2 regions of the Chromobacterium fluminis genome follow, and region 1 is predicted to be linked to the other one. Evidence: riboswitches for the same ligand, from Rfam matches in the RefSeq annotation. Region 1 holds a riboswitch; the other holds the start of a gene.
What was found. Region 1 has a riboswitch for thiamine pyrophosphate ahead of thiC (phosphomethylpyrimidine synthase ThiC). Riboswitches for the same ligand answer to the same signal wherever they lie in the genome.
Positions count from the first base shown of each region.

Region 1 (5,090 bases):
GCCCACCAGCCCCGCCTTGCTGGCCGCGTACGCGGCCATACCGGGAAAGCCGATGGCGTGGCCGACGAAGGACGAGGTGAAAATCATCGAACCGCCGCCTTGCAGCAAGGCCGGCAACTGGTGCTTGGCGCACAAAAAAGCGCTGCTCAGATTACCGTCCAGCGTCGCGCGCCAGTCGTCCAGGGAAATCTGATCCAGGCTGCCCAAGGCGCCCAGGCTGCCGGCGTTGTTGAAAGCGATGTCCAAGCCGCCGAATCTATCCAGCGCCAGTTCCACCGCCGCGCGCGCGCAATCCTCCGAGGTGAGATCGCCGGCCAAGGCTGCCGCCTGGCCGCCGTCGGCGACGATTTCCGACACCAGCCTATCCAGCTTGGCCGCGCGCCGCGCCACCAACACCACGCGCGCGCCTTCTCGCGCGAACAGCTTGGCCGCCGCCATGCCGATGCCGGAACTGGCGCCGGTGACGATGGCGGTTTTATTGATCAATGCGCTCATTGGGTTTCCTCCTGAAAGTGAATGAGGCCCGCGCCGGTCTTCGGTGCGGTGACAACTTCAGTTTCAGGCCGGCAAACCCGTTTGGCATTCCGATTCTTGCTGACTTGATGCGCGGTTTCTGAGACAGCGGAATGTACGAGTGGTACATGAGCATTTTGAAGCAGTACTCACCGTGCCACGCCTCACGACGCGCAGCAGATCGTGAACAGGCTCTAAGCCACCTGCAACAACACCGCCAACTCATCCACCTCCTCGCTCCAGTCCGCGTCCTCGGCCAGGGCCTGGCGCAGGAAATCCGCCTGCGCCGGCGTCCAGAACGGCGCGTCGGCCAGCACGGCGTTGCGCGGCAAGGGATGGCTGGCGATGAAGGCGCGGATGGCGGCGGGTTCGTCCGCCAGGCCCAACTGGCGGAACAGGCCGGACAGAGAGTGCTCGCTGGTGTCCATGACGCTTCTCCTGTGAAGGGATGTCTGATGATAGACCCGAATCGACGCCGCCGCCGCCGACCCTTGCGCCATGAAAAACGGCGGCCGCGGCCGCCGTTTTCTCATGACTCCGGGCTCACACCTTGTCGTAGAGCTTGGAACCACCCTTCAGAAACTCCACCGACTTGGTCTGCATGCCCCGCGTCAACGCGTCCTGATCGCTGATGCCCTGCTTGGCCGCGTACTCGCGCACGTCCTGAGTGATCTTCATGCTGCAGAAGTGCGGCCCGCACATGCTGCAGAAATGCGCGACCTTGGCGCTGTCCTTGGGCAGGGTTTCATCGTGGAAGGCGCGCGCCTTGTCCGGATCCAAACCCAGATTGAACTGGTCTTCCCAACGGAACTCGAAACGCGCCTTGGACAAGGCGTTGTCGCGAATCTGCGCGCCGGGGTGGCCCTTGGCCAGGTCGGCCGCATGCGCGGCCAGCTTGTAGGTGATGATGCCTTCCTTGACGTCGTTCTTGTCCGGCAGGCCCAAGTGCTCCTTCTGGGTGACGTAACACAGCATGGCGGTACCGTACCAGCCTATCTGCGCCGCGCCTATCGCCGAGGTTATGTGGTCGTAGCCGGGCGCGATGTCGGTGGTCAGCGGCCCCAGGGTGTAGAACGGCGCCTCGCGGCACCACTCCAGCTCCTTGTCCATGTTTTCCTTGATCAACTGCATCGGCACGTGGCCGGGGCCCTCTATCATCACCTGCACATCGTGCCGCCAGGCGATCTCCGTCAGTTCGCCCAAGGTTTTCAACTCCGACAACTGCGCCTCGTCGTTGGCGTCCCAGACGCTGCCCGGCCGCAGGCCATCGCCCAGACTGAAGGCCACGTCGTAAGCCTTCATGATCTCGCAGATATCCTCAAAATGCGTGTAGAGAAAGTTCTCGCGGTGATGAGCCAAACACCATTTGGCCATGATGGAGCCACCGCGCGACACGATGCCGGTCATGCGACCGGCGGTCATCGGCACATAGCGCAGCAAGACCCCGGCGTGGATGGTGAAGTAATCGACGCCCTGCTCGGCCTGTTCAATCAGCGTATCGCGGAAGATCTCCCAGTTCAGGTCCTCGGCCTTGCCGCCCACTTTTTCCAGCGCCTGATAAATGGGCACCGTGCCGATGGGCACCGGCGAATTACGGATGATCCATTCACGGGTTTCATGAATGTTCTTGCCGGTGGACAGATCCATGATGGTGTCCGCGCCCCATCGTATGCCCCAAGTCATCTTATCCACTTCTTCGCTGATCGAAGACGTTACCGCGCTATTGCCGATGTTGCCGTTGATTTTGACCAGGAAGTTGCGCCCTATGATCATGGGCTCGGATTCGGGGTGATTGATGTTGGCCGGCAGAATGGCGCGGCCGGCGGCGATCTCGGCGCGCACGAATTCCGGCGTGATCTCCTCCGGCAGCGCCGCGCCGTAAGCCTGGCCCGGGTGCTGGCGCGTCATCAATTCCGCCAGCCGGCTGTTCTTGCCGCCAGCTTCGCGCAGCGCGTCCAGATATTCGCGACGCCGCAGGTTCTCGCGGATGGCGACGAACTCCATTTCCGGCGTGACGATGCCGCGGCGCGCGTAATGCATCTGGCTGACATTGCGGCCCGGCAGCGCCCGCCGCGGCTGGCGCGTCAGGTTGAAACGCAGCTCGGCCAGCTTGGGGTCGGCCTCGCGGGCGCGACCGTATTCGCTGGACAAGCCGGCAAGCTGCTCGCAATCGCCGCGCTCGGCGATCCAGCCGGCGCGCAGCGGCGCCAGCCCGCTCTGGATATCGATGCGCGCGTCCGGGTCGGTATACGGGCCGCTGGTGTCGTAGACGGTGATGGGGGGGTTGGCCTCGCCACCGAACTGGGTGGGCGTGTCGCTCTGGCTGATCTCGCGCATGGGCACGCGGATGTCCGGCCGGCTGCCGGCGACGTGGATCTTGCGGGAATTGGGCAAGGGCTGGATGGCGGCGGTGTCCACCACCATGGCTTGATTGGGTGTTGCGGGCGCGTTCATCGGGCGGTTCTCCTGGTCGATGAATGGCGCAAGGAGCGGGCCGCCGCTTGGGCGGGCTGCGAATCAGTCCGACAAGACCGGGCCAAAAGCAGCTTACGCTTCCCTACGCCGGTATTATCCGGGTCAGGTTCCAAGGGTGTTTCTCACCCGCGCAACAATCTTTAACGATTATCCTATCCTTTCAAGGATATGGATCATCTTGCCGACCGTCGCGCAGGACCCCTAGCGATGCTGTGAAGGTACGGCAAATGTGGGATAATCGCAAGTTATCGTCATGACACGCCGCCGCGTTTTTCTTGCGGCGACAAGCCCCTCCGGAGTGAGCTGATGGATTTTGAGAATGCCCGTTTCAACATGGTCGAGCAGCAGATTCGTCCGTGGGACGTACTTGACACTAATGTGCTGGACCTGCTGTTTCACGTGAAACGCGAACAGTTCGTCGCCGCGGACAAACGCAGCCTGGCCTTTGTCGACACCGAGTTGCCGCTGCCCAACGGCAGCTTCATGCTGCAGCCCAAAATGGAAGCGCGCCTGGCTCAGGACGCCGCCGTCCAGCCCCAGGACAAAATCCTGGAAATCGGCACCGGCAGCGGTTATCTGACCGCCTTGCTGGCCAAGCTGGGCCAACATGTTTACAGCGTGGAAATCGACCCCGCCCAGCGTGAAACCGCGGCGGCCAACCTGAAGCAAGCCGGCATCGCCAATGTGACTCTGGTGGAAGGCGACGGCGTGCTGGGCCTGCCGCAACAAGCGCCGTTCGACGTGATCGTGGTCGGCGGTTCGCTGCCGGTAGTGCCGCAGGAACTGAAAGACCAGTTGGCCGTGGGCGGCCGCCTGATCATGGTGGCGGGCGATCTGCCGGTGATGACCTGCAAGCTGATCAAGCGCGAAACCGAAGCCAGCTTCAGCGAAACCGGTCTGTTCGAAACCTGTATCGCCCGCCTGGCCAAGGCGGAAGCGGTGGAACCGGAACGCTTCGCGTTTTGATGGTTCAGGAAATCCGCGCCCGCGATCTGGCGGCGGCGCTGGCCGACACCGCCGCGGAGTCCCCGGTGCTGCTGGATGTGCGCGAAGCGTGGGAAGTGCAGCTGTGCATGATTCCCGGCTCGTTGCACATCCCGATGAACCTGATCCCGCTGCGCATGAGCGAGCTGCCGGACGCGCCCATCGTGGTGATCTGCCACCATGGCGTGCGCAGCGCGCATGTGGCGCGCTTTCTGCTGGACGCCGGCTTCGAACAGGTGCTGAGCCTGGCCGGCGGCGTGGAAGCCTGGGCCGCGGAAGTGGACCCGCAAATGGCGCGTTACTGATACGTTCTCCATCAGCGCGCATCGCCAGCCGTTCCTGCGGGAACGGCTTTTTCATGGAACGAAACCGGCTTGCCGGATTCCAATCCTCCTCACGATAGCAAGAGTCGTAATCTTCCATGCAAGCATTGTCTTACCTGTCTCCCGCCCTGGCCCGCGTTCATCCGGCTTGGGAGCAAGTGCTGTCAACGCCGGCCATTCAACAGCAACTGGCCGGCATCGATCGGGAACTGCAAGCTCAGCAAGCGCAGGGCAAAGTCCTCTTCCCGCCTGCGCCCTTGACCTTCAACGCGCTGACCTTCACCGCGCCGGCCGATGTCCGCGTAGTGATACTGGGGCAAGATCCCTACCATGGCGACGGCGAGGCGATGGGCCTGTCGTTTTCCGTGCCGCCCGGCGTGCGGGTGCCGCCCAGCTTGCGCAATCTGTACAAGGAGCTGGCGGCGGATCTGGGCTGCGGCGTGCCCAATAGCGGCGACCTGACCCACTGGGCGCAACAAGGCGTGCTGCTGCTCAACAGCGTATTCACGGTAGAGCGGGACAAGGCCGGCAGCCACGCCAAACTGGGCTGGCAAATGGTCAGCGACGCACTGATCGACGCCGTCAACGCGCAAAGCGCCGGCTGCGTGTTCCTGCTGTGGGGTAATTGGGCCAAAACCAAGGCCGAACGCATCGACGCCAGCCGCCACCTGGTGCTGGACGCCGCGCATCCCTCGCCGCTGTCCGCCAGCCGGGGCTTCCACGGCTGCCGCCATTTTTCGCAAGTCAACGCCTGGCTGTTGTCGCGCGGCCGGGGCGCCGTCGAGTGGGGCGCCT
Region 1 is NZ_JAAOMA010000009.1:123,967-129,056, forward strand. It holds gene HA052_RS08745 (SDR family oxidoreductase) at 1-495, opposite strand, end outside; gene HA052_RS08750 (DUF2789 domain-containing protein) at 708-941, opposite strand; gene thiC (phosphomethylpyrimidine synthase ThiC) at 1,057-2,967, opposite strand; TPP riboswitch at 3,051-3,201, opposite strand; gene HA052_RS08760 (protein-L-isoaspartate O-methyltransferase family protein) at 3,295-3,954, shown strand; gene HA052_RS08765 (rhodanese-like domain-containing protein) at 3,954-4,277, shown strand; gene HA052_RS08770 (uracil-DNA glycosylase) at 4,394-5,090, shown strand, end outside.

Region 2 (5,090 bases), on a different contig from region 1:
GTGGCCCGGCACCACGGCGTGTTCCAACACGTTTTCATAACCTATGAAGCGCGCCAGCCACGCATTCGCCGGCCTGGCCAGCAATTGCCGCGGCGCGTCGCATTGCACGATGCGCCCTTGGTGCAGCACCACGGCGCGGCTCGCCATCGCGAACGCTTCCTCTCTATCATGCGTGACCAGAATGGCCGGAATGCCGGACTCCGCCAGCAACTGCGCGAACTCCCCTTGCAACTGGCCGCGTAAATGCGCGTCCAGGCTGGAAAACGGCTCGTCCAGCAGCAAGAGCCGCGGCCGGGTCACCAGCGCTCGCGCCAGCGCCACCCGCTGCTGTTCGCCGCCGGACAGGGTCCAGACCTTGCGCCGCTGATAACCGCCCAACCCCAGCCGCTCCAGCATCGCTCCCGCTTCGCGGGCGGCCTGGGCGCGAGACTGCCCGCGCTCGATGAGACCGAACATCACATTGCCCGCCACGTCCAAATGCGGAAACAGAGCGAAATCCTGGAACATCAGCGCGAAGCCGCGCCGTTCCGGCGGCAGCAAGCTCATGTCTTCGCCGTCGAAGCGAACGGCGCCGCCGTCCAGCGGCAGCAGGCCAGCGATGATTTTAAGCAAACTGCTCTTGCCGCAGCCCGACGGTCCCAGCAGAGCCAGGGTCTCCCCGGCCGCCACTTCCAGCGACACGCCGTCCGCCGCCACTCTCGCGCCGAAACGCTTTTCAATCCCTCTGAGCTCAAGCACGCCCATCTCCTTTCTCCGGCTCGCCCGGCCGCGCCGCGCCGCTTTCAATCACGGCGAACGCCAGCGTCGCCAGTACCATCAGCAGGCCGGACAACAACATCGCCGCGTCCGCGTTGGCCTGGCCGGGCCGACCCAGCTTTTGATAAATCAAGGTGGTCAAGGTCAGCCACTCCGGCCGGGACAGGAACAAGGTAACCGCGAACTCCCCCACCGCAGTGGCGGCGGCGAAGGCCAGCCCGCGCCGCAGAGCCGGCTGCAGCAAGGGCCAAACCACCCGCCGGAACACCCTCCAGGGGCTGGCGCCCAAGGAGCGCGCCGCCTGCGCCAGCTGTTCCGGCATGCCGTCCAACGCCGCGCCGGCAGCCTTGGCGACGAAGGGATAGGCCAACAAGACGTAGGCCGCCAACAGCATGGCCAAATCGGCGCTCCAGCTTGGATAGAGCAACAGCAGGCCAAAAGCCACGCATACCGGCGACACCACGAAAGGCAGAAACGCCAAGGCTCGCAGCCACAGCCAGCGCCCCGCCGCCAGCGCGTGGCACAAGCCCAGCAGCCCGGACAGCAATACGGTCAGCAAGGTGAAGCGCGCCGAATTGAACAAGGCCAGCCGCAGTTCCTCGTCCCACAACGCGGCCAGCCCGTCGAGCGCGGACAGCGCTTTCCACAGCACCGCCAGCAAGGGCAAGCCGGCGAAGATCAACAGGATGGCGAGGGCCGCCGCCAGCCAGGCGCGGTCCGTCCATGTCCGCGCGGGCGCGGGGAGCAGCGGCTCGCAGCGCGTCGGCACGCCCAAACGCGCTTCCAGCCAGGCGTAGACCGCGGCGACGCCGCCGGCCACCAGCAGGCTCAACAAGGCCAGCGCGCCGGCGTCGGCCAGGTTCAGCTCATACGCCACCAGCGTGTAGATCTCGACCTCCACCGTGGCGTAACGCTGGCCGCCCAGCAACAAGGCCAGACCGAAGCCGGAGAAACAGTAGAGAAAGACCAGGCATAGATTGGGCAACAGCCAAGGCAGCGCCGCCGGCCATTCCACGCGCCAGAACGCGCGCCAGCGGCCCGCACCCAAGCTGCGAGCCGCAGCCAACCTGCTGGCGGGCACCTGGGCGAAGCCATCGGCGGCGGAGCGAATCACCAGCGGCAGATTGAAGAACAGATTGCCGTACAGCAACAGCCAGGGCGAGTCCTGCAGGTTTAGCCCGCTCAAACCCCGCGGGCCGAACAGCGCCAGCACCCCGACGCCGGCGACCAGGGTGGGCATCACAAAAGGCAACATCAGCAGGCGCAGCACCAGGCCGCGTCCGGCGAAACGGAATCGAGCCAGCGCCCACGCCGCCGGCACGCCTAGCAACAAGGCCAGCGCGCAAGTCGCCACGCCCTGCAATACCGACCACAACATGCGCCAACGCAGATAGGGATCGTTCAGCAAATCGAAGGACAGCGGCTCTCCGCCCTCCTGCAACAAGCGCGCCAACGGCAAGGCGGACATGGCCAGCAAAAACAGCAAAGGGGGCGCCGCCAGCAATAGGCGGCTCCTACGGCTCAACATCAAGACGGCGTTCCCTTCAACGGCCAGCAGGCGGTCAGCACATCCTCCACCCCGTCTTCGTCCTCGCTTTGACCCGCCTTGGCGAAGCCCAGATCCGCGGCCAAACGTTGTGAAGGCAGGTTGTCCGGCGCGATGGACAGCACCAGCCGCGGCGCGCCGGCCCGGGCCGCCCAGGCGCCCATCGCCAGTACCGCTTCGCGGGCGTAGCCTTGGCGGCGATAAGCCGGGTAAATCGTGTAACCCAGCTCCACATCGCCGTAGTCGCCCAGATAAGGATGGCCCGGCAAGGAGTGGAAGTTGGCGTGGCCGACCATCGTCAGATCATCCCGGCGCAGCAAGGCGCGCACCGACCAGGGCGCGTAGTCGGGCTGGCGCTCGATGTCGTCCAGCCGCATGCTCATCAAGTCCTGCTCGTCCAACCATTCCGCCGCCAGCGGCGCGCCCAGCAGCTCGGCTGCCGTTTCCGGTTGGCCGGCCAGGCACAGCCACAGCGTCTGCGGGTCCAGATGGCGCAGCAACAGCCGCGGCGTTTCGATGTCCGGAATCATTGCCCGCCCTTCAACACTACCCGAGTCCAGCGCGACACCCATTGGCGGGAGCGCTCGGCGATCGCCTTGCTGTCCGGGGTGTCGTGCGCGGCCGGCTGCTCGGCGAAGCGGTAAACCGGGTCCAAGGCCACTTTGTCCATCACCGGATACATCCACATCGTGGTGGTCACATCCTTCTGCACCGCCTCGGAGCGCAGGAAGGCGATGAATTTCTCGCCCAGCGCCGCCTCCTTGCCGCCCTTGACCAGGGCCGCGCCCTCCACCTGACGGAACACGCCGCCTTTCAAGGGCAGATTGCCGGTGGGCGCATCGCTCAGTTTCTGCTTGCTGTAGAACACCTCGGCGGCCGGACTGGTAGCGTAGCTGACCACCAGCGGACGACTGCCGCCGTTCTTGGAGAAATCGGTGTAGTAGGACTCGCTCCAACCCTTGCTGACCTTCAGCCCGTTGTCGCGCAAACGGCCCCAGAAAGCGAAGGCTTTGTCCTCTCCCATCGCGGCGACGGTGGACAACATGAAGGCGAGGCCCGGGCTGGAGGTGGCCGGATTTTGCACCACCAGCAGGTTCTTGTAGGCCGGCTTGGTCAAATCCTCCAGCGTCTTGGGCAAGGCCAGTTGACGCTGAGCGAACCAGGCCTTGTCGTAATTGAGCATGACGTAGCCGTAATCTATGCTGACCGCGCCCGGCAAAGCGGCCTTGCCGCCTTGAGCCAGCGCCGCCGGCACCGGCGCCAGCACGCCGGCCTGCTGAGCTTTGCCGATCAGGCTGTTGTCGATGCCGAACACCACATCGGCGATGGGGTTGGCCCGGGTCAGGATCAGCTTGTTCAGCATCTCGCCGGCGTCTCCGGCCTTGATGATGGACACCTTGGCGCCGTTCTGCTTTTCAAACTCCGCAAGCAAAGGCTTGGACACCGTGAACGAGCTGTGCGACAGCACACGCAATTCGGCCGCTGACGCGGCCAGACTGACCGTCGCCAGCGTGACGGCGATTAAAGAGGGAAAACACTTCATGGACATCTCCGTACACAATGACAATTGGCCGGAGCAAGCGGAATGCGGGCAGCGCCCGCGCATCACGCTCCCTCCGCTGGCATGATCCAGATCAGGTTGCAGGGTATTTTCTCAGCCCGCGCCGCGGGCACCCCTGGTGACAGCGCGCCAGTATACCGCAGCGGCCGCGCGCTGACAGCCAACACTCTTTAACAGAGTCTGCCGGCGGCTTAACACGCCGATGACAAGCGCCTTCTAAGCTGAATGTGCTTGCGCCCGCTCCGGGCGCGCCGGGAGACCCTGCTTGAACCCCTTGCAAATCCTTTGCCGGCCGCTGACAAAAGCGGCGAACGCCATCCACGTCGCCGCCAAGGCCGGACTCTTGCTGGCCGTTCTCGGCTTGCCCGCGCTGGCCCAGGCCGGCATCGGCATCGCCGGCGCGCGCCACTTGCTGTCTCGCACCGGCTTCGGCGCCAACCCGGCGCAAATCACCGTGTACGCGCCGCTGAGCAAAGAAGCCGCGGTGGACCGGCTGCTGGCCAATACCCAGGCTAGCGCCGCCACGCCGCCGCCGGCCTGGGTGGACGAAGCCTTCGAGCGGCCGGGACAGCCCAATCTCAGCGAAGAAGAGAAAAAGGCCTTGCAAAAGCGGCGCGCCGAGCACGCGGTGGAACTACGCGGCTGGTGGCTGAACGAGATGCGCTACACCACATCGCCGCTCAGCGAAAAAATGACTCTGTTCTGGCACAACCACTTTGTCTCCGCGCTGGACAAGGTGCGCTCGCCGCAATTGATGTACCAGCAAAACCTGCTGCTGCGCCACTACGCGCTGGGCAATTTCGGCGACATGCTGCACGCCGTCGCGCGCGATCCGGCAATGATGCGCTACCTGGACACCGCCAATAACCGCAAGGGTCAGCCCAATGAAAACTTCGCGCGCGAAGTGATGGAACTGTTCACCTTGGGCGAAGGCCATTACAGCGAGCAGGACATCCGCGAGGCCGCCCGCGCCTTCACCGGCTGGGGGCTGGATCGCGACGAGCGCTTCGTCAACCGCCCGCGCTTGCACGACGACGGCGACAAACTGATCTTCGGCCAGCGGGGCAATTTCGACGGCGACGCCGTGTTGGACCTGCTCTTGCGACAGCCGGCCACCGCCGAGTTCATCACCGCCAAACTGTGGAAGGCTTTCGTCTCGCCCAAGCCGGACCCCGCCGCGGTTAAGCGGCTAGCCGGCGGCTTCCGCAACAGCCGCTACGAAATCAA
Region 2 is NZ_JAAOMA010000046.1:3,532-8,621, reverse strand. It holds gene HA052_RS22360 (ATP-binding cassette domain-containing protein) at 1-738, opposite strand, end outside; gene HA052_RS22355 (ABC transporter permease) at 731-2,284, opposite strand; gene HA052_RS22350 (GNAT family N-acetyltransferase) at 2,284-2,832, opposite strand; gene HA052_RS22345 (thiamine ABC transporter substrate-binding protein) at 2,829-3,845, opposite strand; TPP riboswitch at 3,896-3,990, opposite strand; gene HA052_RS22340 (DUF1800 domain-containing protein) at 4,129-5,090, shown strand, end outside.
Region 2: linked by a shared signal. The riboswitch ahead of HA052_RS22345 (thiamine ABC transporter substrate-binding protein) and the one ahead of thiC (phosphomethylpyrimidine synthase ThiC) in region 1 are both predicted to bind thiamine pyrophosphate.